Regions from separate parts of the Priestia flexa genome, predicted to be linked through region 3. Evidence: predicted binding sites of a transcription regulator. Region 3 holds the regulator's gene; each other region holds the start of a gene.
The links. Region 3 encodes CtsR, which represses protease genes until heat stress. Its sites were predicted from a motif close to ATGGTCAATAAAGGTCAAACA; they were not measured.
Positions count from the first base shown of each region.

Region 1: clpB (ATP-dependent chaperone ClpB) is a predicted target of CtsR. The motif match lies at 3,083-3,103, and genes of this name have one in related genera.
Region 2: LZP85_RS04965 (ATP-dependent Clp protease ATP-binding subunit) is a predicted target of CtsR. The motif match lies at 4,362-4,382, and genes of this name have one in related genera.
Region 4: clpP (ATP-dependent Clp endopeptidase proteolytic subunit ClpP) is a predicted target of CtsR. The motif match lies at 4,518-4,538, and genes of this name have one in related genera.

Region 1 covers NZ_CP090431.1:437,783-445,681, forward strand. Annotated here, with positions in the region: gene argF (ornithine carbamoyltransferase) at 1-758, shown strand, start outside; gene LZP85_RS02275 (SDR family oxidoreductase) at 1,115-1,759, shown strand; gene LZP85_RS02280 (undecaprenyl-diphosphate phosphatase) at 1,797-2,609, opposite strand; gene LZP85_RS02285 (YjzC family protein) at 2,834-3,013, shown strand; gene clpB (ATP-dependent chaperone ClpB) at 3,117-5,717, shown strand; gene LZP85_RS02295 (solute:sodium symporter family transporter) at 6,546-7,899, shown strand, end outside.
Region 2 covers NZ_CP090431.1:981,891-989,789, reverse strand. Annotated here, with positions in the region: gene LZP85_RS04985 (3-ketoacyl-ACP reductase) at 198-917, shown strand; gene LZP85_RS04980 (DUF6254 family protein) at 959-1,084, opposite strand; gene LZP85_RS04975 (alpha/beta hydrolase family protein) at 1,155-2,033, opposite strand; gene nhaC (Na+/H+ antiporter NhaC) at 2,327-3,700, opposite strand; gene LZP85_RS04965 (ATP-dependent Clp protease ATP-binding subunit) at 4,477-6,615, shown strand; gene LZP85_RS04960 (hypothetical protein) at 6,666-6,938, opposite strand; gene LZP85_RS04955 (M3 family oligoendopeptidase) at 7,143-7,899, opposite strand, start outside.
Region 3 covers NZ_CP090431.1:3,841,066-3,848,964, reverse strand. Annotated here, with positions in the region: gene disA (DNA integrity scanning diadenylate cyclase DisA) at 1-911, opposite strand, end outside; gene radA (DNA repair protein RadA) at 917-2,296, opposite strand; gene clpC (ATP-dependent protease ATP-binding subunit ClpC) at 2,420-4,861, opposite strand; gene LZP85_RS19780 (protein-arginine kinase McsB) at 4,882-5,949, opposite strand; gene LZP85_RS19775 (protein-arginine kinase activator protein McsA) at 5,954-6,493, opposite strand; gene LZP85_RS19770 (CtsR family transcriptional regulator) at 6,531-6,992, opposite strand; rRNA gene rrf (5S ribosomal RNA) at 7,194-7,309, opposite strand; rRNA gene LZP85_RS19760 (23S ribosomal RNA) at 7,493-7,899, opposite strand, start outside.
Region 4 covers NZ_CP090431.1:3,479,519-3,487,417, forward strand. Annotated here, with positions in the region: gene gap (type I glyceraldehyde-3-phosphate dehydrogenase) at 1-397, opposite strand, end outside; gene LZP85_RS17940 (sugar-binding transcriptional regulator) at 444-1,472, opposite strand; gene LZP85_RS17945 (glutaredoxin family protein) at 1,604-1,852, opposite strand; gene rpoN (RNA polymerase factor sigma-54) at 1,878-3,185, opposite strand; gene LZP85_RS17955 (hypothetical protein) at 3,303-4,106, opposite strand; tRNA gene LZP85_RS17960 (tRNA-Arg) at 4,281-4,352, opposite strand; gene clpP (ATP-dependent Clp endopeptidase proteolytic subunit ClpP) at 4,591-5,178, shown strand; gene LZP85_RS17970 (HPr family phosphocarrier protein) at 5,211-5,468, opposite strand; gene whiA (DNA-binding protein WhiA) at 5,492-6,436, opposite strand; gene LZP85_RS17980 (gluconeogenesis factor YvcK family protein) at 6,485-7,441, opposite strand; gene rapZ (RNase adapter RapZ) at 7,438-7,899, opposite strand, start outside.

The DNA of each region.
Region 1 (7,899 bases), 600 kb from region 3:
CGCGCGTATCGTTTGAAGCAGGCATGCTTCAGCTGGGTGGAAATGCGTTGTTTTTAAGCAGTCAAGACCTTCAAATTGGCCGCGGTGAAACAATTGGCGATACGGCTCAAGTGCTGTCGCAGTTTATCGATGCGATTATGATCCGTACGTTTGAACATTCTAAAATAGAAGAGCTGGCAGAATACGCTTCTATCCCAGTAATTAATGGCTTGACGGATGATTATCATCCGTGTCAAGCACTAGCGGATTTGCTTACAATTTATGAGCATAAACAAACGTTCAGCGGTTTAAAGGTAGCTTACGTAGGTGACGGAAATAATGTAGCTCATTCACTAATGATTGCATGTGCAAAAATGGGAATTGATTGTTCAATTGGTTGTCCCTCTGGCTATGAACCAAAGGCATTTGTAACGGAATATGCAAAAAAAGTTGCCAGCGAAACTGGAGCAACCATTACGATTACAGAAAATCCTGTTAAAGCTGTTCAAAATGCTGATGCTATTTATGCAGATGTATGGACGAGTATGGGGCAGGAAGAAGAAGCGAAAAAGCGTTTAGAAGTATTTGCTTCGTATCAAGTGAACGATGAGCTTGTTCAGCATGCTAAGTCAGATTATCTGTTTTTACATTGCTTACCTGCACATCGTGAAGAAGAAGTAACAGCAAGCATTATTGACGGGCCGAACTCCGTTGTATTCCAGCAAGCCGGAAATCGCATGCACGTACAAAAAGCATTGCTGCAAGCAATATTAGCGTAATGATGGCATAAAGAGACTGGGACATAAGTATTTCAGCCAATGAAATATCCGAGCTATTGAAAGTTAAATACTTTTGGTAGCTCGGATAGTTTTTGTTGGTTTGAAAAACCACTAAAAACTAGTGGAATGGAGCTTAAGACACTCGACTCTCGCGGAAAGCGAATGTCTTAAGCGCAGTGGAACGAACTTGTTTTTACAACCTAACTCGTTTAGAAACGTTATGGTTCGTCTTAGAGATGGAATCATTTCGTTATGTCACAGCCTGTTGTATATATGTTCCTTTCGTATCATGTTTAATTTGGACATTCCCGGGGAACACGATAAACATATTAAGCAGAACGAAAGGTGAGGACATAATGAAAGTTTTAGTAGTAGGAGCAAATGGAACAACAGGTAAGCAAGTAGTTGAATTATTAGCTAGCTCTAGTCAACACCAACCATATGCAATGGTTCGTGAAGAAGAACAAAAACAAGCATTCGAACAACAAAATGTAGATGTGGTATTAGCTGATTTAGAAAAAGACGTATCAGAAGCAGTTAAAGGAATGGATGCTGTTATCTTTACCGCAGGATCTGGTGGTCATACGGGAGATGATAAGACAATTGCCGTGGATCAAAATGGAGCGAAGAATGTTATTGATGCAGCAAAGAAAGCAGGAGTGAAGCGCTTTGTTATGTTAAGTTCAATGGGGACGGATGCGCCTGAGCAAGGTCCAGATGGGCTTCAACTCTATCTTCGTGCCAAAGCAATTGCGGATGAGTATTTAAAACAATCAAACCTAGCGTATACAATTGTTCGTCCAGGAAGTTTATCAGATGATAAAGCCACTGGAGAAATTGATGTGAACACAGACATTGCTGACAAATCAGCAACAATTCCTCGAGCAGACGTTGCCAAAGTACTTGTAGCAAGCTTAGATGAAGAAACAACAGTTGGCAAAACGTTTGAAATATTAAGCGGTAAAACAGAAATTGAACAAGCAATTCAATTTGCTCATTAAAAAAATGCGGATGGAAAAAACCATCCGCATTTTTTGTTTAAAGGAAAATAACCACTAATGCACCGACAATGAAGCAGTAAATGGCAAAGTATTTTAAGTTTCCTCGCGCCATAATGCCCATAAACCACTTTAATGAGAAGTAAGAAGCGATTAATGAAGCAAAGAAAGCTACTGTATAGGGTAGTAATAGCTCAGAAAAGTTTGGATCATTTAAGATGTCGCTAATTCCTAATACTGTTACACCTAAGCTCACGGGAATGTAAAGTAAAAATGAGAAACGAAGAGCCGTTTCTTGCTTTGTTCCGCGTAGCATAGCAGCAACAATTGTTGCCCCTGAGCGACTAATTCCAGGGATAAGCGCTACGGCCTGTGCTAATCCAATAATGATAGCGTCTTTTACAGAAAGCGCTGCGTCATTTTTTCGCCCGCGAAGGTTACGAATAATCCAAAGGGCAATACCCGTAGCAATTAAAGCAAAACCAAGCACTTTTAATGATTTTAGATTGGCTTCAATTACATCGCCAAACAGTACACCGATAACGCCTGCTGGAATTGTTCCGATAATTAAATAGATAATAAATTGAAAATCTGATTTCGAATTTGGATCTTTTGTTTTTAAGAACTTAAGGCCATTTACAATAAGTCGAATAATATCTTCACGATAAATAATGAGTACCGCAATGAGAGAAGCTGTATTGACTAAAATTTCAAAACTGAGGCCTTCAATATTTAAACCAAATAAATGTTGAGCTAGTACAATATGTCCGCTAGACGAGACAGGAATTGGCTCTGTAATCCCTTGGAAAAGGCCTAAAAATAAATATTTCAAAAGCAAATAAAATTGTTCCATGCATAAATCCTTTCTACATTTTCAATAGTTAATTTAGATACTTGTTAAAGGTACATATCCCAGTATAAAAAAACTTTGCGCCACTGTGAAGTGAAAAGGGGAATTCCTTTAAATGTAAACGCTTTTTCTAATGTTTTCCTAGTTCATATCCTGATTATGAAATGAAAAACAGGGGGCATAGTATAAGAGAAGAGCTGGATTTTATTAATGAAGGAGGAAGGGAAATGGGACAAAATCGTCATTTTACAGCAGGTCAAAAAGCGCCAAATAACGGTGTTTATATAGAAATTGGTGAAACTGGAAGCAACGTGAATCATCCGCAAAAAGTGAAGTTAAAAGCAGGAGATCGCTTTCCAGAAACGTCTAATGATGATCGTCATTGGACATATATTAGAAAGCCATAATACGCAAGTAAAGCCATCTTCTGCAGATGGCTTTACTTGCGTGTGAAAACCATTTTATAATATGAAACAAAGGTCAAAAATAGTCAAAAACGGAGGGGTTTCAATGGATGTAAATAAAATGACGCAAAAGCTTCAGGAAGGAGTTATGAATGCACAATCTGAGGCCATCAAGCGAGGTCATCAAGAAATTGATAGTCTACACTTGCTTTACTCATTGATTCATCAGCCAGATGGAATTGCGGTTCGTATTTTAGAGCACTTACATATTGAAACAGAGAAGTTTGTAAAAAGTGTAGAAGCGGAGCTAGCGAAAAAGCCGTCTGTAACAGGTTCAGGTGTTGAAGCTGGCAAAATATATATTACGTCTGCTCTACAGCAACTGCTCGTTAAAGCTCAAGAAGAGGCAGACGGTTTAAAAGACGAGTACATGGCGGTGGAGCATTTATTTTTAGCCGCTGCTAATGGGGCCTCTACAACTAGCTTGGGAAAGTTGTTTAGCCAGTATGGAATCACGAAGCAAAAACTAATGGAAGTTCTGCAAAAAATTCGTGGCAACCAGCGCATTACGAGCCAAACACCAGAAGGCACATATGAAGTTTTAAGCAAGTATGGTCGTGATTTGGTAGCAGAAGTACGAGAAGGCAAAGTAGATCCTGTTATTGGACGAGATCAAGAAATTCGTCGCGTGATTCGAATCCTGTCTCGTAAAACAAAGAATAATCCAGTATTAATCGGAGAGCCAGGCGTTGGGAAGACGGCGATTGTAGAAGGACTTGCACAGCGTATTGTGCGAAGAGATGTGCCGGAAGGATTAAAGGATAAAATGGTGTTTGCTCTAGATATGGGAGCCTTAGTAGCAGGAGCGAAGTTTCGCGGTGAATTTGAAGAGCGTTTAAAAGCGGTGTTACAAGAAGTCAAAAAAAGCAATGGCCAAATTTTATTATTTATTGATGAGCTTCATACCATTGTAGGAGCTGGCCGTACAGATGGAGCCATGGATGCTGGAAATTTACTCAAGCCAATGCTTGCTCGCGGTGAACTTCACTGCATTGGAGCAACAACCCTGGATGAATACCGTCAATATATTGAAAAAGACCCTGCGTTAGAGCGCCGCTTTCAGCAAGTGTTAGTTGAAGAGCCAACGGTAGAAGATACGATTTCTATTCTTCGAGGGTTAAAAGAACGATTTGAAATTCATCACGGTGTAAACATCCATGACCGGGCTCTTGTTTCAGCTGCTGTTATGTCAGATCGCTACATATCTGACCGTTTTTTGCCCGATAAAGCAATTGATCTGATTGACGAAGCGTGTGCAACCATTCGAACAGAAATTGATTCTATGCCAGCAGAATTAGATGAGGTAACAAGAAGAGTCATGCAGCTGCAGATTGAAGAGGCTGCATTAAGTAAAGAAACGGACTTTGCTAGTACACAGCGTCTAACCGCTATTCGGGAAGAAGTAGCGAATTTAACTGAAAAAGCAGACGTGATGAAGCTTCAATGGGAGAAGGAGAAGCAGTCCATTCAAGCTGTCCAAGACGTCAGGGAAAAGCTAGAAAAAGCAAAGCGAGATCTAGAAGAAGCAGAAGGGCGTTATGACCTAAATAAAGCAGCAGAGCTTCGTCATGGACATATTCCAGCCTATGAGAAAGAATTAAAACAGCTTGAGGCCGAAGCTGCAAAAAAACAAGAGTCTCGTTTGCTGCGTGAAGAAGTTACGGAAGAAGAAATTGCAGAAATTGTGGGACGATGGACAGGCATTTCAGTGTCAAAGCTCGTAGAAGGAGAGCGAGAAAAGCTGTTAAAAATGGAATCTATTTTAAAAGCGCGCGTAATTGGGCAGGATGAGGCGGTGTCGCTTGTAACTGATGCGGTGATTCGAGCACGAGCAGGCATTCAAGATCCAAATCGCCCAATCGGTTCGTTTATCTTTCTGGGCCCAACTGGAGTTGGAAAGACAGAATTAGCTAAAACGTTAGCTGAAACGTTGTTTGACAGCGAAGATCATATTATTCGTATTGATATGTCTGAGTACATGGAAAAGCATGCAGTTTCACGCTTGATTGGTGCTCCTCCAGGATATGTTGGCTATGAAGAAGGAGGACAGTTAACGGAAGCTGTTCGTAGAAAACCATACTCCGTGGTCTTGCTGGATGAAATTGAAAAAGCACATCCAGAGGTGTTTAACGTGCTCCTTCAAATGTTGGATGATGGAAGGATAACAGATTCAAAAGGAAAGACCGTTGATTTTAAAAATACGATTATTATTATGACATCGAATATTGGTTCACAAACACTGTTAGAAGGTTTAACAGAAGATGGAAACATTGAGGAGTCAAGTCGAGAACAAGTACTTCAGCAGCTTCGCCAGCATTTTCGACCTGAGTTTTTAAATCGTGTGGATGACACGATTTTATTTAAGCCACTATCAGTGAGTGAAGTAAAATCAATTATTGAAAAGCTTCTTAAGCAGCTTGAAAGCCGTTTGCAAGAAAGACATATTACGCTGACACTAACTGAAGAAGCAAAAAATTACATTGCGAAAGCAGGGTTTGATCCTGTTTATGGTGCGCGCCCGCTTAAACGATTTATTCAAAAGTATGTTGAAACTAAAATTGCTAGGGAATTAATTGCTGGCCATATCACAAATCATAGCGATGTAGTTATTGATAATAGAGGTGAAGAGTTCATTATTGAACAATAAATAAAAGACCATTTAGTGATTGCTAAATGGTCTTTTTGTGCTTTTTAAAAACGAAGTGTATTCTCGTAAGCATTGGAGCTATAGAATCGATCTTTTTAATGAGCAAAAAACTACCTTTGTGAGAATGGATTTTTACTATTGACTATAATTGTAAGCGCTTATAGAATGAGTATAAATTATTGAATTCGCTTTCTTAGCAAAGCACTATTTGGGATCCTAAAAGAAACAATGGACAGTAAACAATTATGCGTATACTTGTTTGGTTTCAAAAGAACTTATACAGATAAAGGAGGAAAGCAATAGTAAACTAGAGAAAGGTGATGCTAACGAAATAAGCGATATTAAGGGATAACAAGCTAATAGCAGAGCACCTAACGAAAGAGTCAACAACGCGCTTTTTTTCATTTCTATAAAGAGGTGAAGAGAAAGCCAGACTAAAATGAAATAAAATGGAATCATACATACGAGCGTAAATAAACGATAGCTATGTAACACCTGCTCGTTTATAAATGAAAAAATTCCGTTGAAAATTACGACCATATATAATATGAAAAAAAATAAGTCGTTAATTTGCACGAAAAGAAGACAAGCTCTTACTTTCATTACTTTGTTTAGCGCTTGTTGAATCAATAGCGTATAAAAAAAAGTAAGCAGCAGTATAAATAGATTCATTAAAGAGGTATAGAAATCATCGAACTGTCTGACAAAAAACAGTATGATGATATGAAAACAGCTAATTGTAAGCGTTACAAAAGTAGATGTTTGCTTCAAAAATATCTCTCCTTCATCAAAATGCACACGACAGAAAATAGAAAAGGGTGTTCATCAATGAATATAGTCACTGTGGGATCATTTATATTCTTTACCGTTTTAGTAGCATATATTTCATATCGCTTTACTCGCGATGAAAATCTTGAAACATCAGAAGGATATTTTTTAGGGGGAAGAAGCTTAACTGGTTGGGTTATTGCTGGGTCTCTGTTATTGACGAACTTATCAACAGAGCAGCTTGTAGGCTTAAATGCGGATGGTTATTCGTTTAATATGTCCGCAATGGGCTGGGAAGTAGGTTCTTCAATCGCTCTTGTATTGGTTGCGTTATTTTTACTTCCACGCTATTTAAAAGGTGGAATTACAACAATTCCAGACTTTCTAGAATCTCGATTTGATTCAGGCACTAAACAGATTGTTACCATTTTATTTTTATTTGGCTATGTACTAAATTTATTACCTCCTATTTTATATTCAGGAGCCACTGCACTAAGCAGCATCTTTAATGTTCAAGGCATGTTTGGAGTTAGTTCAACGACCGCGCTGTGGATTACAGTATGGGGAATTGGAATTATTGGATCAATTTACGCAATATTCGGAGGATTAAAAGCGGTTGCTGTATCAGACACGGTAAATGGCATTGGTTTATTGATTGGAGGATTAATGATTCCATTTTTAGGGCTGATGGCTTTAGGTGATGGTTCACCAGTTGATGGATTCAATAAAATTATGGAAAATACCCCCGAGAAGCTAAACTCAATCGGTGGAGAGAAAGATCCCGTGCCGTTCAGCACGATGTTTACGGGAATGCTACTTGTAAACTTGTTTTATTGGGGAACAGCACAGCATATTATGCAGCGTGCATTAGCTGCCAAAAATCTTAAAGAAGGGCAAAAAGGGTTAATTATTGCAGCATTTCTAAAGCTATTAGGACCAGCATTTTTAATTATCCCTGGTATTATTGCATTTAATATTTTTGGACCAGGACTTCCACCGATGGAAGCGTATCCAAAGTTGGTTAATCATGTATTGCCAACGCCACTTGTTGGTTTCTTTGCCGCTGTATTATTCGGAGCTATTTTATCATCGTTTAACTCAGCGTTAAACTCGAGCGTTACGCTTTTTGTTTTAAATATTTACAAGCCTTATTTTAAGCCAAAAGCTACGGATAAAGAGCTTGTAAAAAATGGAAAAGTAGTAGGCGTATTCTTAGCTATTTTTGCAATGTGCGTAGCGCCTTTAATTGCAAATGTACCAAACGGATTCTTTGCATATCTTCAGATGGTTAACGGTTTTTATAACGTTCCAATCTTTACGATTGTATTTATCGGCTATGTAACGAAAAAAGTGCCTGCGGTTGCAGCAAAAGTGTCATTAGCTGTATTTATCTCAATCTATGCGGTAACGCAGC
Region 2 (7,899 bases), 1.1 Mb from region 3:
ATAGTTTCTGTCTATGCAGGAAATTTATTCAGTTATCTTGGTATTTTTAACCGCCTTATAGAGCAAGAGCTTTGACAATGGTTCTCTACATTTTGTAGGATTAGATGGATTGCTAATTTATTCAGCTACTCATTTAGCATGATTTGCAAACTGATTTTAGCAATAACGATAGTTTAATTAAGAAGGAGTGACGAAAGATGGGACAATCATTACAAGGAAAAGTAGCCATCATTACTGGTGCTGGTAAAGGTATTGGCCGAGCAACAGCGCTTGATTTAGCAAAAGAAGGTGTCAACCTTGGCTTACTAGCACGTACAGAAGCTGATTTACAAGCCGTTGCACAAGAAGTCGAAGCATTAGGTGTAAAAGTTGCTTATGCTACAGCAGACGTATCTTCAATGGAAGAAGTAAATAAAGCCGTTGATTACTTATATAACCAACTAGGTAAAGCAGACATTTTAATCAACAATGCCGGCATCGGAAAATTCGGAGGCTTTTTAGAACTATCTCCTGAAGAATGGAAGCAGATCATTGATATTAACTTAATGGGTGTCTATTACGTTACAAGAGCTGTTTTACCACAAATGATTGAGAAAAACGGTGGAGATATCATTAATATCTCCTCTACTGCTGGACAAAAAGGAGCTCCTGTAACAAGTGCATACAGTGCTTCAAAATTTGGTTTATTAGGTCTGACAGAATCGCTTGCTCTTGAAGTACGCAAACACAATATTCGCGTAACTGCTTTAACACCAAGTACAGTTGCTACAGAGCTTGCTTATAAGGAAAACCTAACAGACGGTAATCCTGAAAAGGTAATGCAACCTGAAGATTTAGCGGAAATCATGGTAGCACAGCTGAAGCTACACCCTCGTATCTTTATTAAATCAGCTGGTATGTGGTCTACTAACCCTTAATCTAAACAAACAAAAAGCCCCTCGATTTAGAGGGGCTTTTATTATTTATTTTTTGGCGTAATTTCTTCTGCTAATTCTTCAAATGACTTTACTTTGCCATGAGCTGGATTTTGCGACTGTTTACGCACATTCCATTGACGCTCTTGCTGTCTTTTTGATTGTGTCATCGTTCATCATCCTTTTCTATAGTGTTCCTTTCTAGGATGTGCGAAAAACGGACGAATATGCTTGCCACTTTTATTCAACTAAATGCCGTTGAAACCACTTGTCAATCTCAGCATTATACTGATTATAATAGTTGCTTAGTGGGTGATCTCCGCCTTTGTATAAGACATATTTATACTCTTTGTTTTGTTCTTCAAGCTGCGCAACTAGCTTTTCTGCTTGCGTATGATGTACCTTTTTGTCGTGATCTCCTTGTAAAATAAGAAGCGGCGAATTTACCTTATCGCTCCAATACACAACCGATCGACTTTTATATCGTTCAGGATACACCTTAGGATCTCCAACAATATCTCTTAGCACTTGCTTCATTTCAGGACCCCGTTGGTCGTAGAACTGAAACATATCCGTAATTCCAGATTGAACAACCACCGCATCAAAGGATATGCCATTTTTCATGGTTAAATACGTCATCATTCCACCGCGAGAATATCCAAACGCTACTTTTTGTTCAGGGTTTACATAAGGCAACTGTTCTCCCCATTTAATGAGGTTAAGGACATCATGAATATCGTCCCCGCCGTATGTTTCTACTCCTTCGCTTCCACCATTACCACGATATTGGGTTGTAACCACAACATAACCTTTATCCGCCCATGATGATAAGTAGCGCAGCGTTTTATCTCGAATCATACCGTGCTCACGGTTCCCGCCACGATTATAAACTAGCAGTGGATATTTTTTATCCACAATGTCTTTTGGCTGTAATAAAAAACCTTTAACCTGCAACCCATCGCTTGGATATGTGATTTGATATATATCAACACTACTAGCATAAGGTGAAAATAAATGCACTTTCTCTTTATTAACATCGCCGCTTTCCGCTCGATAAAAAACAGCGGTTACGCCAAGTACAACGATGGTAAGTAGTACAATGAACCCCCACTTTTTCAAACAGAATCCTCTCCTCAATTACTAACTTTTATCTCTTTTTATGATGAGCCGTTTCTTTTTGCTCTACCCTTTTTAAATGTTTGCTAAAAAGGATTTTTGTGGAATCCTTCACAAATAGCTCTTCAACTAAACGTTATGGTTTATTGTATTACTACTTTCTCTTTTTTGGAAGAGAAAGATTAGAGCTTCTACTCACATTACCTCTAACAGCAAATATTAAACATGATTGGTACAATAAAAAGCTTTGAATTCTTAATAAGTAATTAAGAATTCAAAGCTTTTTAGATCATAAGTTATTTTTGTTTAGCAATACCAAGTCCTGTGTAGCCCAAAATTACAGCAAATATTGGACATAGCAGACAGAAAAATGCAAAAGGTAAATAATCGACAACTGGAACACCAAGTGTTTGTGAAATGAAAGCTCCACTTACTCCCCACGGAATTAATGGGTTAATAACTGTTCCTCCATCTTCTAGCGTACGAGATAAGTTTTTCTCCTGCAAGTTCCACTTCACGTAAAGAGGCTTGAATGTTTGCCCAGGTAATAAAATAGATAAATACTGCTCGCCTGTTATAACGTTAACACCAATAGATGAAAGAACTGTTGAAAACACTACATCGCCACTTCTTCGCACTTGCTTAGCTAATCCTTCAATTAAAGCTTGAACAACACCAAGTTCACGCATCAACCCACCAAGAGCTAGCGCAATAATGACAAGGGACACTGAAAACATCATGGAGTCCAGTCCGCCTTTTGTGACAATAGCATTTACAATTTCATTTCCTGAATCAATTTGACCACCGCTTTGAAGAGCCCCAAGCATGCTTCCTAATGTAACAGTTGGCTGTAATAATACCCCTGTTATTACGGCGATGATAATTCCAATTACCAACGTAGGGAGTACATCAAATCGTTTAATCGATAGAATTAACACAACAAGCGGTGATAAAAGTGTTAGAAGATTAAGGTTAAACGTATCACCTAATGCACTTTGTACAGCTTCAATATCTCCATAGTTTACACCTGTTCGATGTGTGCTTATGCCAATGACCAATGCAATTACAGCCGTTACAATAATACTTGGTAACGTGGTCCACAACATATGGCGAATGTGATCACTTAGAGAAACGCCAACAATCCCTGAAGCAAAGTTAGTTGTGTCGGATAAAGGAGACATCTTATCACCAAACACTGCTCCTGACACAATGATTCCTGCAGCTAGGCCTGGATTCACCCCAATAGCCGTTCCAATTCCAAATAAAGCTACTCCAACCGTGCTAATCGTTGTAAATGTACTTCCCGTAAAGCTCGATACTAAAATTGTGATTAAAAGTGCGCTAATTAAGAAATATTGCGGTGAAATCCAATTGAATCCATACGATAAAATAGTTGGGATCGTTCCGCCCACCATCCAGGCAGCAATTAATACACCAACAAGCATAAGAATTAAAATTGGCTTAACCCCTACTTTAATCCCTTCTACAATGCCATGTTCAAAAGTTTTCCACTTACCACCCATAAGTGCTCCAATGGTACAAAGCGCTACAATGCTAATAAGCAATGGAACATGTGGTGCTAAACCTAATAAAAATAATGATGCAAAAATAAGTCCTAATAAAACAACGACAATCCCAATTGACTGTCCAAATGTTATCTCTTTTTTCATTAACTTGTTCCCCTCAATCTCTTTTTCACTTAAACGCTTTTATGCTTTTATGCACTAAACATAGTTGAAGTATATGGGTTATTCCTACTACTGTCAATCGCTTCTCGCCAAAAAAACAACATCGTCAATAAATTCCACTCTCTTTTCTATGTTTTGCCCAATTCTAACCGGGTACATTACCTATACTTCTTATTTATAATTATTAAAGGAAAAGGTGATTGGAACGGAGGATATGAGACTCCTACGGGATCAGCGAGGCAGCTTGAAATCCCACAGGAACGGAGTGACGAGGAAGTTCAACGCGAGCCCCGTGGAAAGCGAACAATCCGGAGTGGAAATCACAACTCGTTGCGTATGCTCCTTCCTTCAAAACAAAAAGACAGCGAAGCAGGACTTGTTTCTTCTATTCCAGAAGCCTGTGATTGGAACGGAGGATGTGGGACTCCTACGGAATCAGCGAGGCAGCTTGAAATCCCGCAGGAACGGAGTGACGAGGAAGTTCAACGCGAGCCCCGTGGAAAGCGAACAATCCGGAGTGGAAATCACAACTCGTTGCGTGCATTCTTACTACATCTCATATAAAAGGTAATAAACAAACCACAGAATATTCTACTTAAAATAAGAAATAACTTCCAAAACAAAAGTGTAAGCAAAACACTTGAAAGTCAAAAAAGGTCAAAGTATAATGAACTCACAAAGGTCAAATATAGTCAAAGTCAAATTGACTAATTGATCAATGATTACATTCATTTAATCATTCTAAGGAGGTCTTTTAAATGATGTGTCAAAACTGTCAACAACGTGAAGCAACAATTTATTTAAACGTACAAGCTAATCAACAAAAATCACAATATCGTTTATGCCATACATGTTATCAATCATTAATGAAACAAAGTAAAATGCCGTCTGGATTTGGAGGTGGGCACTTCATGAACATCGATGATTTATTCAATCAATTAGCAAATGAACAAGCCATGAATCAATCAGCTCAGCAGCCTACTCCTCAGCAAGGAGGTAACGGGGGTGGATTCTTAGATGAATTTGGTCGCAACCTAACACAAATTGCAAAAGCTGGACTAATTGATCCTGTTATTGGACGTGACGAAGAAATTGAACGCGTCATTGAAATTTTAAACCGCCGTAACAAGAACAACCCTGTTTTAATCGGTGAACCTGGTGTAGGTAAAACCGCTGTTGTCGAAGGCTTAGCATTAAAAATTGCAGAAGGCGACGTTCCTTCAAAGCTCATGAACAAAGACGTATACTTACTAGACGTCGCTGCTCTTGTAGCAAACACGGGTATTCGCGGTCAGTTTGAAGAGCGCATGAAGCAGCTAATCGCCGAACTACAACAACGTAAAAACGTTATTGTATTCATTGATGAAATCCACTTGCTTGTTGGAGCGGGTTCTGCTGAAGGTTCAATGGATGCAAGTAACATCCTAAAACCAGCATTGGCGCGAGGTGAACTTCAAGTCGTAGGTGCCACAACGCTGAAAGAATACCGCGCTATTGAAAAAGATGCGGCTCTTGAACGTCGTTTCCAGCCTGTGATGGTTCATGAACCATCTGTTGACGAAGCCGTTCAAATTTTAAAAGGCATCCAAAACAAATACGAAGCGTATCACAGCGTCAACTTCACAGAAGATGCAATTAAAGCTTGTGTAAATTTATCACATCGCTACATCCAAGACCGCTTCTTACCTGATAAGGCCATTGACTTATTAGACGAAGCTGGCTCAAAAATGAACTTAAAAGCAGGTATCTCAAACAAAGACGATATCGATAAACGACTAAAAGAAATTGCTGTGGAAAAAGAAACAGCTTTAAAAGAAGAAAAGTACGAAGCGGCTGCCAAACTTCGCGATGAAGAAGCAAAACTTGAAAAGCAGCTAAACCAAGAACAAGATAAAGCTGAAGTTACCGTTGAGCATATTCAAGCAATCATTGAAAAGAAAACGGGTATTCCAGTTGGGAAACTTCAAGAAAATGAAGCTCACAAAATGAAGAACCTGTCAGCAAACCTTTCCGACAAAGTCATTGGTCAAAGCGAAGCCGTAGAAAAAGTTGCAAAAGCAATTCGTCGCTCTCGTGCTGGGTTAAAAGCTAAGCATCGTCCAATTGGATCTTTCTTATTTGTTGGTCCAACAGGAGTTGGTAAGACAGAGCTTACAAAAACTCTAGCAGAGGAAATGTTTGGCACAAAAGATGCGATGATTCGTCTTGATATGAGTGAGTATATGGAGAAACACGCGGTGTCTAAACTAATTGGCGCACCTCCAGGATACGTAGGTCATGATGAGGCTGGCCAACTAACTGAAAAAGTACGTCGTAACCCTTATTCAATCATCTTATTAGATGAGATTGAAAAAGCGCACCCTGACGTTCAGCATATGTTCCTACAAATCTTAGAGGACGGACGTTTAACCGATAGTCAAGGTCGTACAGTAAGCTTTAAAGATACTGTAATCATCATGACAAGTAACGCAGGTGTGGGAGAAAAGAAAATTACGGTGGGCTTTGAATCTGAAAATGCAGCTCTTAGACATGCATCTGTTTTAGATTCACTATCTGCTTACTTTAAGCCTGAATTCTTAAATCGTTTCGATGCCATTATTGAATTTAATCACCTTGAACAAGAACATCTGGTTAAGATTGTTGAGCTTATGCTTCAAGAATTAAAAGAAACGCTTAAAGAACAAAACATCGCCCTACAAGTTACAGATAAAGCGAAAGAAACACTAGCATCTCTTGGCTACCACCCGGCATTTGGTGCTCGCCCACTGCGTCGCGCTATACAAGAGCATGTTGAAGACCAAATTACTGACCTTTTACTAACGGATGAAGAAGTCAACGAGGTATTCATTGATGTCAATGAACAGCAAGAAATCCGCGTCACTTCTAAACTGAAATAATGAAAAAGGAAAAAGCGATTCCCTTGGGAGTCGCTTTTTTTCTATTTGTTTTATTGATTATCTTCTTGGTCATCTGTTGATTCGTCTGTTTCCTCTTCAGCTGGTTCCTCTGCCTCTTCTGTTGCATCTTGATCTTGCTCTTCTGTATCTTCTTCTACGGCTTCTTCCTCAACTGGTGTTTCTGCCGGCTCTCCAGTTGTTTCTTCCGCATCTTCCGTTTGTTCTTGATCTGTCGTGTCTTCTCCCTCTTCTGCACTACATGCTGTCATAAGCGTAATTGCTGCAAATGCTCCAAATAATTTGACTAAGAAACTTTTACTCATCGTACCTGTCCCCTTTCAAATCAATTGAGCCACTATGTACGTGCATCAACATGGCTCTTGAGATGATTATAGTTCAAAAAAAAGGAAAAAAGAGCGTTTTTACAGTCTTCTAACAAACTCTTTACACTATGCTCATTTCTTTATATTTCTCATTCATTTCCTTTACAAAGTAACAAAAAGCGAGCCACTTCAGCTCGCTTTTCCTTACAATGATTGATCATCTATACTATTTAAATAAGCCTTAATCTCACCAACAACTGACTTTACGCAACCGTCTTCAAAAGGAGAAAGCAAATTGGCTTCTTTCACAAGCGAAGTAAACGACTTACTTCCACCCAGCTTACATAAGTGCAAATAGTCTCTCCATGCCTCTTCATGATTTTCATTATCTTTTTTCCAAAATTGAAATGCACAAATTTGCGCCAGCGTGTAATCAATATAATAAAATGGATCGTTATAAATATGGGATTGCTTTTGCCAAAATCCGCCGTTTTCAAGGTAAGCTTCCCCATCATAGTTTTTAGAAGGCATGTATTTATGTTCTAGCTTTCTCCATTCATTTTTTCGCTCTTTTGGCGTGAGCGTTGGGTTTTCATAGACAACATGCTGAAACTCATCAACTGCTACACCATAAGGTAGAAAAAGAAGGCCTGAGCTTAAATGAGTAAACTTATACTTTTGTGCGTCTTCTTTAAAGAAACTTTCCATCCACGGCCACGTAAAATACTCCATGCTCATAGAATGAATTTCAGCTGATTCATAAGTTGGCCAATAATATTCCATTACCCCAATATTTCGGCTTTGATATACTTGAAAAGCATGTCCTGCTTCGTGAGTTAATACATCAATATCACCTGAGGTCCCGTTAAAATTCGAAAAAATAAACGGTGCTTTATAACGTTCTAAAAACGTACAGTAGCCTCCACCCGCTTTGCCTTTCTTTGCAACTAAGTCCATAAGA
Region 3 (7,899 bases):
ATAGACGGTAGTCGCGGAATTTTATGAAGCATTCGATATCCTCTCGGAACAACTCCCTCTTCAAAGCTCGTATAAATTGGATAACCCATTAGCCGTAAGAGAGTTTGGTCATCTAGCAATACATTATTAGATGGCTGTTGCATCTTTTCAATTACTTTTGTTGGCTCTACGCTTGTATCATACATATAATCTTTCATTAACAAAATTGCTTCTTCTTCTAAGTGAGACAACAATTCATTCATCTGCAGACGAATTAATCGCCCTTCTGTTCCTAACTCACTAATATAACTTAAAATTTCGTTTTTAATTCGCAATACCATCTCAATGCGATGCAAAGATTGTAACACGTCTGTATGAGTTACTTGTTCTTCAAACTCTAAAGCACTTAGGCTATTGATGGAATCATCTAAAACTGCTTTATATTTCTCCAACGTGCCAAGCGCTTGGTTCGCTTTTGCTAAAATAACGCTAATGTCTTTTAATACATATTGAGAAGAGCCTTTATACAGCGTAATAACATTTCGACGCTGTGAAATAGCAATAACCAGTACTCCTGATTGCTTGGCAACCCGCTCTGCTGTACGATGTCGCATACCGGTTTGCGAAGAAGGAGTAGATGGATCCGGCATTAATTGAGCATTTGCAAATAAAATTTTACTACCACTGTCATTTAAGATAAGCGCTCCATCCATTTTAGCCAACTCATATAAGTGAGCTGGTGTAAATGCACAATTAATTGAAAACCCTCCATCTACCATCTTTTTCACTTGATCATTGTACCCGATTACAATTAACCCGCCGGTCTTAGCTCTTAATACATTTTCAATACCATCGCGAAAAGGGGTTCCAGGAGCCACAAATTCTAGAATATCAGAGATTTGCTTTTGCTCTGTTATCTTTTCATCATTCATTCTTTTTAACCTCCTAACGTGTACTGTAACGCTTCTGACACAGTGGACACCCCTACTACGTCAATGCCTTCTGGTATTTTCCAACCACCTAAGTTTTTTTCAGGAACAATGATTCGCTTAAATCCTAATTTCACAGCTTCTTGCACTCGTTGTTCAATGCGAGACACTCTTCGAACCTCACCTGTTAATCCAACTTCTCCTACTACTACGTCTGTAGGGTTTGAAGGTGCATCTTTAAAACTCGATGCAATGCTAACCGCAACCGCCAAATCAATAGCTGGCTCATCTAACTTTACCCCACCTGCTACTTTTAAGTACGCATCTTGATTTTGCAACAGTAATCCTACTCGCTTTTCTAACACTGCCATAATAAGCGAGACACGGTTATGATCAAGTCCTGTAGACATTCTTCTAGGATTTCCAAAGCTTGTTGGGCTAATAAGTGCTTGTAACTCTACCAATACGGGACGAGTACCCTCCATTGAAGCCACAACGACAGAACCAGCTGCACCTTGAGATCGTTCTTCTAAAAAGATTTCAGATGGGTTGAGCACTTCCTCTAGACCACTTTCCTTCATTTCAAAAATACCCATTTCGTTTGTTGAACCAAAGCGGTTTTTTACTGCTCTTAAAATCCGGTACGTATGGTGGCGTTCTCCTTCAAAATACAAAACACTGTCTACCATATGTTCAAGTAACCTTGGACCTGCAATAGCCCCTTCTTTAGTAACATGACCTACAATAAAAATAGCTATGCCGTTTGTTTTTGCAATTCGCATTAACTCTGCTGTACACTCGCGTACTTGAGAAACACTTCCGGGCGCTGATGTAACGTCACCGTGATAAATTGTTTGAATTGAATCAATGATAACAAGTTCTGGATTCATACTTGAGATAGCTTCTGTGATTGACTCTAAGTTTGTTTCTGCATGCACATACAAATCTTCCGCTTTAATACCTAAGCGATCTGCTCTTAGCTTTGTTTGCTTTGTTGATTCCTCACCAGATATATAAAGCACCTTATGCTTGTTCATAGCTAACTGAGCTGAAGTTTGTAGCAACAAAGTTGATTTACCAATACCAGGATCTCCCCCAATTAAGACTAGTGATCCTCTAACAATCCCTCCACCTAAAACACGGTTTAGCTCGGGTGACTTTGTATATATCCTTGGTTCAGTCGTTGATTCAATACTCGTAATGGATTGAGGCTTTTGCACCTTTGTAGACGTTGCGCCAGAAAAAGCTCCTCCTCGCCTTGAAGACTTTGTCTCTTCAATTTCTTCCACCATTGAATTCCAACTGCCACAGCCAGGACACTTTCCCATCCATTTAGCCGATTCATACCCACAATGTTGACATGAAAACTTTGTTTTTCTTTTACTCATTATTTAGTATAGTCTCCTCGTTCTTTATAAAAGTCCTTGATGCTATTGTACACTATCTTTACATTGTAAATAAAAAATGGAGGCATACGTATTTTGTCGTATGCCCCACATGTTCTTAATTCTTTAGCTAATACTGCTCGGTGAAGATGACTTGACTGTAAAGTTTTCACCTTCTACATCTAACGTTACCTTTTGACCTTTTTGAATGACGCCTCTTAATAACTCCTCAGATAAACGATCTTCAACATGCTTTTGGATTGCTCGACGTAGAGGACGCGCCCCATACTCTGGGTCAAACCCTTCTTCTGCAATCTTATCAATTGCTGCCTTTGTTAATTCCAATTCAATTTCTTGTTCTTTTAAGCGTCTAGTTAATTGATCAGCCATTAGCTTTACAATTTCAGCTAGATGCGGTTTCTCTAACGAATGGAACACAATAATCTCATCAATACGGTTTAGGAACTCTGGGCGGAAAGCACGCTTCATCTCACTCATAACTTTCCCTTTCATATCCTTATAATCCTGACCCTCTGCTTCAACCGTAAATCCAAGATGCTTGTTACGTTTTAACGTATCTGCACCAACATTTGAAGTCATGATTAGAATTGTGTTTCTGAAATCTACAGTGCGACCTTTTGAATCAGTTAAGCGTCCGTCTTCTAAAACTTGTAATAAGATGTTAAATACATCCGGATGCGCTTTTTCAATTTCATCTAGTAATACAACAGAGTATGGCTTTCTTCTAACTTTCTCCGTTAACTGGCCACCCTCATCATATCCAACGTATCCTGGAGGAGAACCTACTAAGCGAGAAGTCGAGTGTTTTTCCATATACTCTGACATATCAATACGAATCATCGCATCTTCGTCACCAAACATTGATTCAGCTAAAGCACGAGCAAGCTCTGTTTTACCTACACCAGTTGGTCCTAAGAAAATAAATGAGCCTATTGGACGTTTTGGATCTTTCAAGCCTGCTCTTGCGCGACGAACAGCTTTTGCCACTGCTTTTACAGCTTCTTCTTGGCCAATGACACGAGAGTGTAAAATCTCTTCCATGTTTAGTAAACGCTCTGATTCTTCCTGAGCCAATTTCGAAACCGGCACTCCAGTCCAGCTAGATACAACCATCGCGATGTCTTCTACTGTAACAGCTGAATTCTCTTTACCTTGCTCTTGTTTCCAAGCTTTTTTAGTTTCTTCTAATTCTTCTCTTAAGCGTTGTTCTGTATCACGTAATGATGCAGCCTTTTCAAACTCCTGACTTTGGACAGAAGCATCTTTTTCATTTCGGATTGACTCTAGCTTCTGCTCTAACTCTTTCAAATTAGGCGGCGTCGTAAATGAACGTAAGCGAACTTTTGAACCAGCTTCATCAATTAAATCAATTGCTTTATCTGGTAAAAAGCGATCTGAGATATAACGGTCAGATAATTTTACTGCTTGTTCAATAGCTTCATCAGAAATTGATACGCGGTGATGAGCTTCATAACGATCTCTTAAGCCTTTTAAAATTTGGATAGATTCGTCTAGGGTTGGCTCATCAACTTGAATTGGCTGGAAACGACGCTCTAAAGCTGCATCTTTTTCAATATATTTTCGGTATTCATCTAAAGTAGTAGCACCAATACATTGTAATTCACCGCGTGCTAAGGATGGTTTTAGAATGTTTGAAGCATCAATTGCCCCTTCTGCACCACCAGCACCGATTAATGTATGCAGCTCATCAATAAATAGAATGATATTACCAGCTTGACGAATTTCATCCATTACTTTTTTCAAACGATCTTCAAATTCACCACGATATTTTGTTCCAGCAACTACGGTTCCCATATCTAGGGTCATAACGCGCTTATCTCGAAGAATCTCCGGCACTTCGTTGTTAACAATTTGCTGTGCTAATCCCTCTGCGATTGCTGTTTTACCTACACCTGGTTCACCGATAAGAACTGGGTTATTCTTTGTACGACGACTCAACACTTCAATAACACGCTGGATTTCCTTGCTACGCCCAATAACTGGATCTAGACTTCCTTCACGTGCTACCACTGTTAAATCACGAGCTAAACTATCAAGGGTTGGTGTATTTGCATTCGAAGTTCCACCACCTTGATGACTAGAAGCAGCTTCGTTACTACCTAACAGGTGCAATACTTGTTGACGAGCTTTATTTAAGCTCACTCCTAAATTATTAAGTACACGAGCAGCTACGCCTTCACCTTCACGAATTAATCCAAGTAAAATATGCTCAGTTCCCACATACGAATGACCTAATTTTCTTGCTTCATCCATTGAAAGTTCAATTACTTTTTTAGCGCGAGGTGTATAATGAATTGTTTGAGTTAACTCTTGACCTCTTCCAATAAGAGCTTCGACTTCTTTTTGAATTTTTTCTGTGCTTAACCCTAATGCAGATAATGCTTTTGCAGCAATACCTTCACCTTCACGTACAATACCTAATAAAATATGTTCAGTTCCAATATTGTTATGTCCAAGTCGTAAAGCTTCTTCTTGTGCTAACGCTAATACTTTTTGTGCACGCTCTGTAAATCTTCCAAACATCATACGGCTGTCACCCTCCACGTTTAATCTATATTTTTAATATTACTAAGGCGATCTCTAATTAAGGTAGCTCTTTTAATATCTCGTTCATGGGCATCTAACGCAGAGCCTGAATACTGTTGTAAAAAGCCTGGCTGCGTCATAATAATGAGTTCATTCAAAATATTTTTGGATATGTTTGTAATATAGCCTAAGTCAATCCCTAATCGAACATCTGACAAGCACTGAGACGCTTCTTTAGATTCAATTATGCGACTATGAGCTAATACTCCATATGAGCGATGAACGCGATCTTCTAACTCTAAATGAGACGTTTTAAATAATGCATCTCTGGCAGATCTTTCTTGAGCAATTAATTGTGTTACAACACTATTCAAGTCTGATACAATATCAGCTTCAGATTTTCCTAACGTAATTTGGTTAGAAACTTGAAAGATATTACCTAATGCTTCGCTACCCTCTCCGTAAATTCCTCTTACAACTAAACCTAATTGATTAATTGCAGGAATAATTCGATGAATTTGACGAGTCATAACCAATGCAGGTACATGCATCATAACCGAGGCACGAAGCCCTGTACCAACATTCGTTGGGCAACTCGTTAAATAGCCTCTTTGTTCATCAAAAGCGTAGTCCACGCGATTTTCAATCCAATTATCTACTTCATTAGCTCGTTCTAATGCTTCGGATAATTGAAGACCTGGAAATAAACATTGTATGCGTAAATGATCTTCTTCATTAACCATAATACTTAAATCTTCTTGCTTTGATAAATAACAAGCCCCTGAATTAGATTCAGATAATTGAGGACTGATTAAATGCTTCTCCACCAGTACTCGTTTCTCCAGTGGCTTTAACTCACTCATTTTTAGAGAAGATAATTCACACTCTTCCATTTTCCTTATTTCTTCAAACACTTGATCAAAATTGTTTACAATTTCATCAGCTTTTTCTTTTACTAACATTGTAGGAAAAAGAAAATTTGTTAAATTTCTAGCTAGACGAATTCTGCTGCTTAGTACAATATCAGAGTCCGGTGCTTCTTGTTTCATCCAAGAGCTTACGGGATTTGTGAAGAATAGTTCAGACATGCGGCTATATCTCCTTTCCCGTAGAGTTATTGATTTTTTTCTCTAATAAGCGAATTTCATCTCGAAGCTCTGCAGCTTTTTCGAATTCTTCTTTTTCAATATACTCCTTTAAATTCAATCTCAGAGCCTGTAATTCCTTTTTTAAATGAAGATTACTTCCAATTCTCTTTGGAATTTTACCATGATGTAAATAATTCCCCCCATGTAACCTCTTCAAAAACGGAACAAGTGGTTGTTCAAAGGTTTCATAGCAGTTTGAACAGCCAAACCGACCAACTTTAGAAAATTGATGATACGTCATTCCGCATGTAGGGCAACGTAGTGGTTCATTTTTAATTGTATTCGGACCTGTAGCAGAAGGTTCAAAATTTAATAGTCCTGCTAATAGACTATTAATTGAAAAGCCTTGCTGAGATGATATAGAAAATACATCCCCACTCTCTGCAGCGCATTGTTCGCAAAGGTGTGCTTCTGTCTTATTCCCATTCACTACATTCGTAAAATGAAGTGTTGCAGGTCGAATCTCACATTGCTGACAAATCATGCAACCATCTCTCCCTGTCTACATAAAATCAATTCAATTAGCGATACCTTAATGAATTCAACATAGCTTTTAGTAATTTCGCTCGAAGTTCATCACGATATGGTAGCTCAAGGTCAATAACAGATCGATGAATAACGCTAAGCATTATCTTAGCTTCTCGCTCCGTAATGACTTTTTCTCCAACTAACCTAAAAATGACGCTTTCAGCATATGACTGTGAAATTTGAGATTCGATAAGATCGATGACTTGTTGAAATAAATGAGAAGCATTATGAGTTCGGACTTTAGCAATTCTGATAAAGCCACCTCCACCTCTCTTACTTTCAACCACATAACCTCTTTCAATCGTAAAGCGCGTATTAATAACGTAATTGATTTGAGATGGAACACATTGAAACTGATCGGCAATTTCGCTACGTTTAATCTCAACAATTTCTCTGTCACTTAATTCAAGCACTTCTTTTAAATACTGTTCAATGATGTCAGAGATATTTGGCACGTTGCACCCTCCTTCTGACTTTGACTATATTTGACCTTATTAAGTTAAATATAAAAGGAAATGAAAAAAATTTCAACTATGTAGTTTGATAAGTTTTGCCTTACTTTTATGGTTTCCACTAAAATAAGGTTCAAAACGTCATTTATTGAAATTAATGAGAAATAAAAAAAGGACTAGCTATAAGCTAATCCTTTTAAATATGCCTGGCAACGTCCTACTCTCACAGGGACAAAGTCCCAACTACCATCGGCGCTAGAGAACTTAACTTCCGTGTTCGGCATGGGAACGGGTGTGACCTCTCTGCTATCGCCACCAGACATGTTTTGAGATTATTCTCTCAAAACTAGATAACATTTTTCGCTGAGTACTAAGTTTACTGTCTAGCTACAGCTCCTAATTGTTCGGTCGTTTCACTTCTGTTATTGAAACCAAAGAGCGGTTTCCCCTATCAGAAGCTCCAACGCCTTTCACAATTCAACAGTCGCCTTCGCTTTTCTAATTTGGTTAAGTCCTCGATCGATTAGTATCAGTCAGCTACACACGTCGCCGTGCTTCCACCTCTGACCTATCAACCTGATCATCTTTCAGGGATCTTACTAGCTTGCGCTATGGGAAATCTCATCTTGAGGGGGGCTTCATGCTTAGATGCTTTCAGCACTTATCCCGTCCACACATAGCTACCCAGCGATGCCTTTGGCAAGACAACTGGTACACCAGCGGTGTGTCCATCCCGGTCCTCTCGTACTAAGGACAGCTCCTCTCAAATTTCCTACGCCCACGACGGATAGGGACCGAACTGTCTCACGACGTTCTGAACCCAGCTCGCGTACCGCTTTAATGGGCGAACAGCCCAACCCTTGGGACCGACTACAGCCCCAGGATGCGATGAGCCGACATCGAGGTGCCA
Region 4 (7,899 bases), 360 kb from region 3:
CCATTACGATTGTGATGTCTTCATCGCTTGCTGGAGCAGAGATGATTACTTTTTTAGCTCCTGCTTCTAAGTGTTTTGCAGCGTCAGCGCGTTTTGTGAAGAATCCAGTAGATTCAACAACGATATCTACGCCTTGTTTGCCCCAAGATAATTGAGCTGGGTCACGCTCAGCAGAGATTTCGATTGTTTTACCGTTTACTACTAAGTTGTTGCCATCTACTACTACTTCTGCATCTAATTTACCGTGTACAGAATCATATTTTAAAAGATGAGCAAGCATGTTAGCGTCAGTTAAGTCGTTAATTGCTACTACCTCAACGTTATCGTTTTTTAAAGCTGCGCGGAATACGTTACGGCCGATACGACCAAATCCGTTAATACCAATTTTTACTACCATGGGTATTTCCTCCTTGAATGTAAAAAGTATTTTTTATAATCAGGGATTAATTAAAATCCCTTACTAACTCTTTTGCAGCACCTTCATCTGTAATCAGAATCGAATGATGTGCTTGTTGCATAAATGCTCGAATTGCCTTTGCCTTCGAAGAACCACCTGCTACCGCGATGACACATTTATTGTTCTTTAAATCATCGAGTTGTATGCCAACTGTTTTCACTTTATGAACAACTTCTCCCTTTTGATTGAAGTAATATCCAAAAGCTTCACCAACAGCATGTCCTTTTTTGACTTTTTCTAAGTCTTCAGAAGATGTCCTTCGACGCTCCGCCATTGTCATAGCGTCTCCTATTCCATGAACAACCATACTTGCTGACTTAATTAATTGAATCATCTCCCGAATGGAAGGTTCCCCTACAATTGACTTATAGGCTTCGTCACTTAGCTGGTCTGGGACATGAAGAAGACGATACTGACCCATCGACTTTTCAGCCATTTTTGCGCAAATAGTGTTCGCTTGGTTTTGAACATTTTCACCAAGTCCACCACGAGCTGGCACAAATAGAACATCAGGGTGCTTAATATCGGGTGTCATCATATTGGCAACAGCGGCAAGCGTTGTACCACCTGTAACAGCAACAATCTTTTTGGGATCAACAAGGCGCTCTTTGATGCACGACACAGCAGCTCTACCCATTTCGTTTTTAACAAAAAGTGAAGAATCGCTATCTCCAGAAACAACAACGACTTCTGCTAAAGAAAAGGCCTCTTTTAATGTTGTTTCCAATAATCGAAGTCCGGAAACTTCTTTCATTACGACTTCTAAATCGTGTAGCAGTAGCTCACCTTCTGTCGTAAGTGTCATTCCAGTTGTCTGCACATCAATTAAATCTTGCTCTTTCAGAAATGTAACCTCACTGCGTAACACACGCTCTGTTAACCCTAAGCTAACAGCTAAGTTGCGTCTACCGATCGGTTGCATTAAGCGTATGTACTGCAAGATTTGATATCGCTTTTGCATAACAGATAGAAGTTCAGGCAATAATTTTCGTTGTACTTCTATTAATGAACGCATGTTTAAATCTCCTTAAGGTGCAAGCTCATTGGACAACATAAGTCCCGTATAGACATATTTTGTCCCACCCACGCAAAAAAATTCACCCTGTTACATGTTTCATTCTAACAGGAGTGAATCCTTTATTCAACTCATCTGATGGCGTTTTTATAAAGTAAACGCTTTCTTATATTTTCTCTTTGAATTTTCCCATACATAACAACCTCACCATCGATTTCTATAACCGGAATCATAAGATGAAATTGTTCTAATAAACGTTCATCTGAGTAAATATCCTTTTCAATCACACTAAAGTTAAGGTCATGCTGTAAGGCAGTTAACATTTCTTTAACCTCTTCACATAAAGGGCATGTTTTTCTTGTATACAAAACAACCTGCATCGACATCACCTTCTTTTTAATAGAGTTATACGTAAACTTTTCTTTGGTTAGATGAAGCAATGTTTAGCTGTTCCCGGTATTTAGCTACCGTTCTTCTTGATATTTTCACATCATGCTCTGTTAATAACTGGTTGGTGAGCTGCTGATCAGATAACGGCTTCTTTTTATCTTCTTTTTCCACTAACTGTTTAATAAGCTCTTTTACCGTCATAACGGACGTTTCTTCAGTGGTACCCAGCTTTAAACTTGCTGTAAAAAACGACTTCATAGAAAATGTTCCAAAAGGTGTTTGAATATACTTATGAGTTGTCGCTCGGCTCACTGTTGACTCGTGGACGTTAATATAGTCTGCTAGTTCTTTCATCGTTAACGGCTGTAAAAAAGATGGCCCATGTTGAAAGAATCTTTGCTGTTTTTCTAGTAGTCCATGAACAATTGCGTTTAGCGTCTGCTTTCGAGTCTGAAGCCCTTTTAAAATCCATTGAAACTCTCGGTACTTTTCCTGCAAATACGGCTTAACCGCGTGGTTATCTTGGAGCATTAAGCTTTGTCTATATGCATCGTTAACTGATAACCGAAAATCTAACTCTTCATTGGCGTAAGCTACTAGCTCATTGCCCTCTTTCTTTATAATATAGTCCGGAATAATAAAGCGCTCTGCTTGAGTGGCATATAGTAATCCTGGCCGAGGGTTCAAACGCTTAATTTGATCATGGTATTTTTGAACTTGCTCCAGTGATATACCGCACTCTTTTGAAATTTTACTCCACTTTTTATACGCAAACTCTTGAAAATATTCTGTCAAAATTATTTCTAACTCATCAGAAAGCTGCCCGCTTTGCTCTAGCTGGATCAGTAAACATTCCTGAAGATTTCTTGCTCCTACCCCTATAGGATCTAACTGTTGAAGAGAATTTAACACCATTTCCACTTCTTCTAAATTACAACTGCATGCTTGTGCTACAAGCATTAAGTCCTCCTTCAGATATCCATGCTCATCCAAGTTCTCAATCATATAGCAAATGATGTCGTATTCCTTAGTGGTTAATTCCAAAAACACAATTTGACCTAGCAAGTGCTCTGTCAATGTTTCTTGCTTAGAAGCAATTGAGTTTAGTAAGTCTTTATCATCATTAGCGTTCTGCTTATAAACTGAAGGCCTACTTGTAACTAACGGGGCATCACCAAAATCGATAAGCGGATTTTGCATCGCTTGCTCTTGTATAAATGATGCAATATCCAACGATGAATATTGTAAAAGAGAAATTGCCTGCGATAACTCTTTCGACATGGAAAGCTTTAAAGACTGCTGTTGAAATAAACCTACCTCCATTGTTTCTCCCTCCCACTGTTTATTCTACTTTGAACCTTATTACTTAGCAACGAACTAGAAGGAGAAATATATTGAAATAGAAAAGGCTACGAATGTTTCGTAGCCCTTTCCAACGGTTTATTGAATCGTGTTCGCCATTTCAATAAATTTATCTGTTTGTTCAGCTGATTTAGCAAAAATCGTAATCTTAACAGGTTTTGTTCCTTTCGTTACAATAACTTGTACACTCATATCATTAGACTCTGCTTCATACCACTCTGCATTGGCAATCTTTCCTTCTGCAGGAACGCTTGCTTTTTGTACAGCGTTCGGGTCCACTGCCATTGCTGTTTGCTTTACTACTTCTACTGCTTGTTTTTCCGAAACATCTGATAGAAGCTCAATACGCATAAATTGAGAGCCATCCTCTTTATACATTACCGTATCACGACCAGGCTCTTCCCCAGCTAGTTCGTAGCCTTCAAGTACTTTAATTGCATACTCTTGATTATCGCTTTGGACTAATTCTTTGTCCTGAACTTCAGAATTTTCTTCTGGCTGCTCTTCAGCTGACTTTTCGTTTGATGCAGCATCATTTTGTTCTTCTGTTGGCTTCGTTACTTCTGCTTGTTCTCTATCTTCAGGTGACTCGGTTAAAGGCCTTTCCGTTGCCTCTTTACTTGTCTTTTCTTCGACTGCCGGCTCTTCTTTATCTGGTGTTGCTTCGCCTTTTGACTCTACGTCATTGCTTTCAGTCTCCTCTGACTCTTTGTTCGTCTGAGACTCTTTACTGTCAGACTGCTCCTCTGAAACTGTTTTTTCATTTTCTTGTTGCACTTGCTGAGACTTTTCTTGTGTTGCTGCTTCTTCATTCGATCCACATGCGGAAAGCAATAACGCAAGAGATGCACTTACAATAAAAAACTTATTAAGGGATTTCACAATTTTTCCTCCTTAGTTTTACTTTTCCTTATATACTTGTTTTATAGCATTCTGCCAAAATTGGCAACCATGACAAACGAATTAACTTACGAATTATTAGGCCTATCCACACATAAAATATACAGTTTTTACAGAACAAATAAAAAAGCGCTGCAAGTTTGCAACGCTTTTAGACGCCCTCGACAGGATTCGAACCCACCCTAAGAGAACCGGAATCTCTTGTGCTATCCACTACACTACGAGGGCATAAAATAAATCATTATTCCTATGATTACTGCTTTCATTATAGGAAAGAAAACCAATCTTTTCAAGTATACAACGTTTATTTTTCGGGCAATCGGGAAAAATTTATAAAGTACAGAAAAGGAATACATACCAGAAAAAGCGAATATGTGTAAAGAGCAGTTCTTTTGTTTGACCTTTATTGACCTTACATGTATTATAAGGTACATAACAAATTATTCTTGTTAAGGAGGAATTTTATATGAATCTAATTCCTACAGTTATTGAACAAACAAACCGCGGTGAGCGTGCATACGACATTTATTCACGGCTGTTAAAAGACCGTATCATTATGCTTGGAAGTGCAATTGATGATAACGTTGCAAACTCAATTGTATCACAACTTCTATTTTTAGCAGCAGAAGACCCAGAAAAAGATATTTCACTTTATATTAACAGTCCTGGTGGATCAATTACAGCAGGTATGGCGATTTACGATACAATGCAGTTTATCAAGCCAAAAGTATCAACAATTTGTATCGGAATGGCTGCTTCAATGGGTGCTTTCTTACTTGCTGCAGGTGAAAAAGGCAAACGTTTTGCGTTACCAAATAGTGAAGTAATGATTCACCAACCTTTAGGTGGAGCGCAAGGTCAAGCAACAGAGATTGAGATTGCTGCTAAACGCATTCTTTTCTTACGTGAGAAATTAAATCACATTTTAGCTGAGCGCACTGGTCAACCACTAGAAGTTCTTCAACGCGATACAGATCGTGATAACTTCATGACTGCTGAGCGTGCTCTTGAATACGGATTAATTGATAAAATTTTAACAAACGATCCGAAGTAATAAGAAGCCGTTCCCAATTGGGAACGGTTTTTTTATGCATCATTTTCTACATAAGAAGAAAGCGCTTGGATAGCTTCTTCTTCGTCACTACCTTCAGCAATCAGCGTGATAACGGTACCACGATTTAACGCTAAGCTCATTAACCCCATAATGCTCTTAGCGTTTACTACTTTTTCATCTTTCTTTAAAAACACATCCGATGTAAAACGGTTAGCTTCTTGAACAAACATGGCTGCTACTCGTGCTTGAAGGCCTGTTCTCAATTTAATTTCTACTTGTTTTTCCATTATGTTCTCCTCCCATGTCCCTTGCTTTACGTAACTGGTTGTCCAGCACGCAATTTATCGGCAATTTCATCTATCTTGCGTAGACGATGATTAATTCCAGACTTGCTAATTTGTCCGCCGGATACCATTTCCCCTAGTTCTTTTAGCGTTACGTCTTGGTATTCTACTCGTAAACGAGCAATTTCACGAAGCTTCTCAGGCAATACTTCGAGCCCAACTGTCTCTTGAATATAACGAATATTTTCCACCTGCCGAATCGCTGCACCGATGGTCTTGTTTAAGTTCGCTGTTTCACAATTGACGAGTCGATTAACAGAGTTTCGCATATCTCGTACAATACGAACGTCTTCAAAACGTAATAAAGCGCTATGTGCTCCAACAATACTTAAGAATTCCGTGATTTTCTCTGCTTCTTTTAAGTAATTGATATACCCTTTTTTACGCTCAAGCGTTTTACTGTTTAAGCCAAATGTATTCATTAACTCACAAAGGGCATCATTGTGCTCTCTATAGAGAGAAAAAATCTCTAGATGATAAGAGGATGTTTCTGGATTATTAATTGATCCTCCAGCTAAGAAAGCTCCCCTCAAATATGAACGCTTACAACACTTCTTTTTGACAAGCTCTTCTGAAATGTTATGAGTAAATGTGAAGCCTTCATTTAAAATTTTTAAATCCTCCAGTAAAAAACGAGCTTTTTCCACCAGACGAACAATGTAAACATTGTTCTTTTTCAACCTCATTTTTTTACGCACCAACAGCTCCACCGTTACGTTATACGATTTCTTTAGAAGTACATAAATTCTTCTGGCGATGGCTGCATTTTCTGTTTGTACGTCCACTGTTAAGTTACGATTAGAAAATGCCAACGACCCGTTCATTCGAATTAAAGCTGAAAGTTCTGCTTTTGCGCAGCAATCTTTCACTTCTAAATTAGTAAGTTCTTTTTTTGTTTCTGAAGCAAACGACACCTTTCCCACCTCCATTCTGTTGTCGTAGTAAGTTGCGGAAATTGACGTTTACGCCAACATATTAAAGATAAGGCGTGCCACTTTTTTCGTATCGTGACGAATAACACTACCGTCATATTGAATAATCTGTTCTTCCAACACTTCTAGTCCTAATTCAGTCAGCACTTCTCGGTCGTATTCCACAGGCTGTGCTTGTTCAACCTCATAGCGCTTCTTTAACGGTGCAGGAATTGGCGCATTATTTACAATAATTGCGTCTAAAAACGCACAAGGCATATGATCATACAGAGCCTTTACGTGATCACTTGCTTTAAAACCTAATGTTTCCCCTTGCTGGGTCATCACATTACATACATATACTTTTCTCGCTTTTGTCGTACATAGCTCATCTCGAATATCCGGAACAAGTAAATTAGGCAGGATGCTTGTATATAAGCTACCTGGACCTAATATAATTAAGTCAGCTTTGCGAATTGCTTTTAACGCTTCAGCAGAAGGCTTAATATCTTCTGGAGATAAAAATACGCGCTTAATTCTTTTTCCATACTCTGGAATCTTAGACTCTCCTGTGACAATTACTCCGTCTTCCATTTCTGCATGTAGCACTACGCTACGATTAGCAGAAGGTAATACTTTACCACGAACATTTAACACTTTGCTCATCTCACGAATCGCATGCACAAAATCACCTGTAATAGATGTCATTGCGGCTAAAAGCAAATTCCCCAGTGAGTGACCAATCAATTCATTTCCAGTTTCAAAGCGATGTTGAAACAGCTCTTCTACCAACGGTTCAACATCAGATAATGCGGCTAACACATTTCGAATATCACCAGGAGCCGGAATCTCTAGCTCATCTCGAAGCCTCCCAGAACTTCCGCCGTCGTCAGCAACCGTTACAATTGCTGTAATATCAAGAGGATATTCTTTCAACCCTCTTAATAATACAGGTAATCCTGTTCCTCCTCCAATGACAACGACTTTTGCAAGCTGTTCACTATTCATCTATATTTTTCCTTCCTCTTCTCGATGTCTCGATGAGAAATATGTGTTTTATAGTCTTTTTCAAAATGATGGCCGATATGTTCAGCCAAAGTGACTGAGCGATGTTGACCACCCGTACAACCAATCGCAATGACAAGCTGACTTTTCCCTTCACGCTTATACTGCGGCAGCATAAATGTTAAAAGATCAAGCACCTTTTCAACAAACTTCTGCGTTTCGGTCCATTTCAACACGTAGGAAGAAACTTCTTCTTCAAGACCTGTTTTCGGCCTCATATGATCAATGTAGTGCGGGTTTGGCAAGAAGCGAACATCAAAAACAAGATCAGCATCGATTGGCACCCCATACTTAAACCCAAATGACATAACGTTCACTGTAAAAACAGGTGAAGCATGTGAAGCAAACTGCGTAAGAATTTTCTCACGTAGCTCTCTTGGTTTTAAGTCAGATGTTTCATA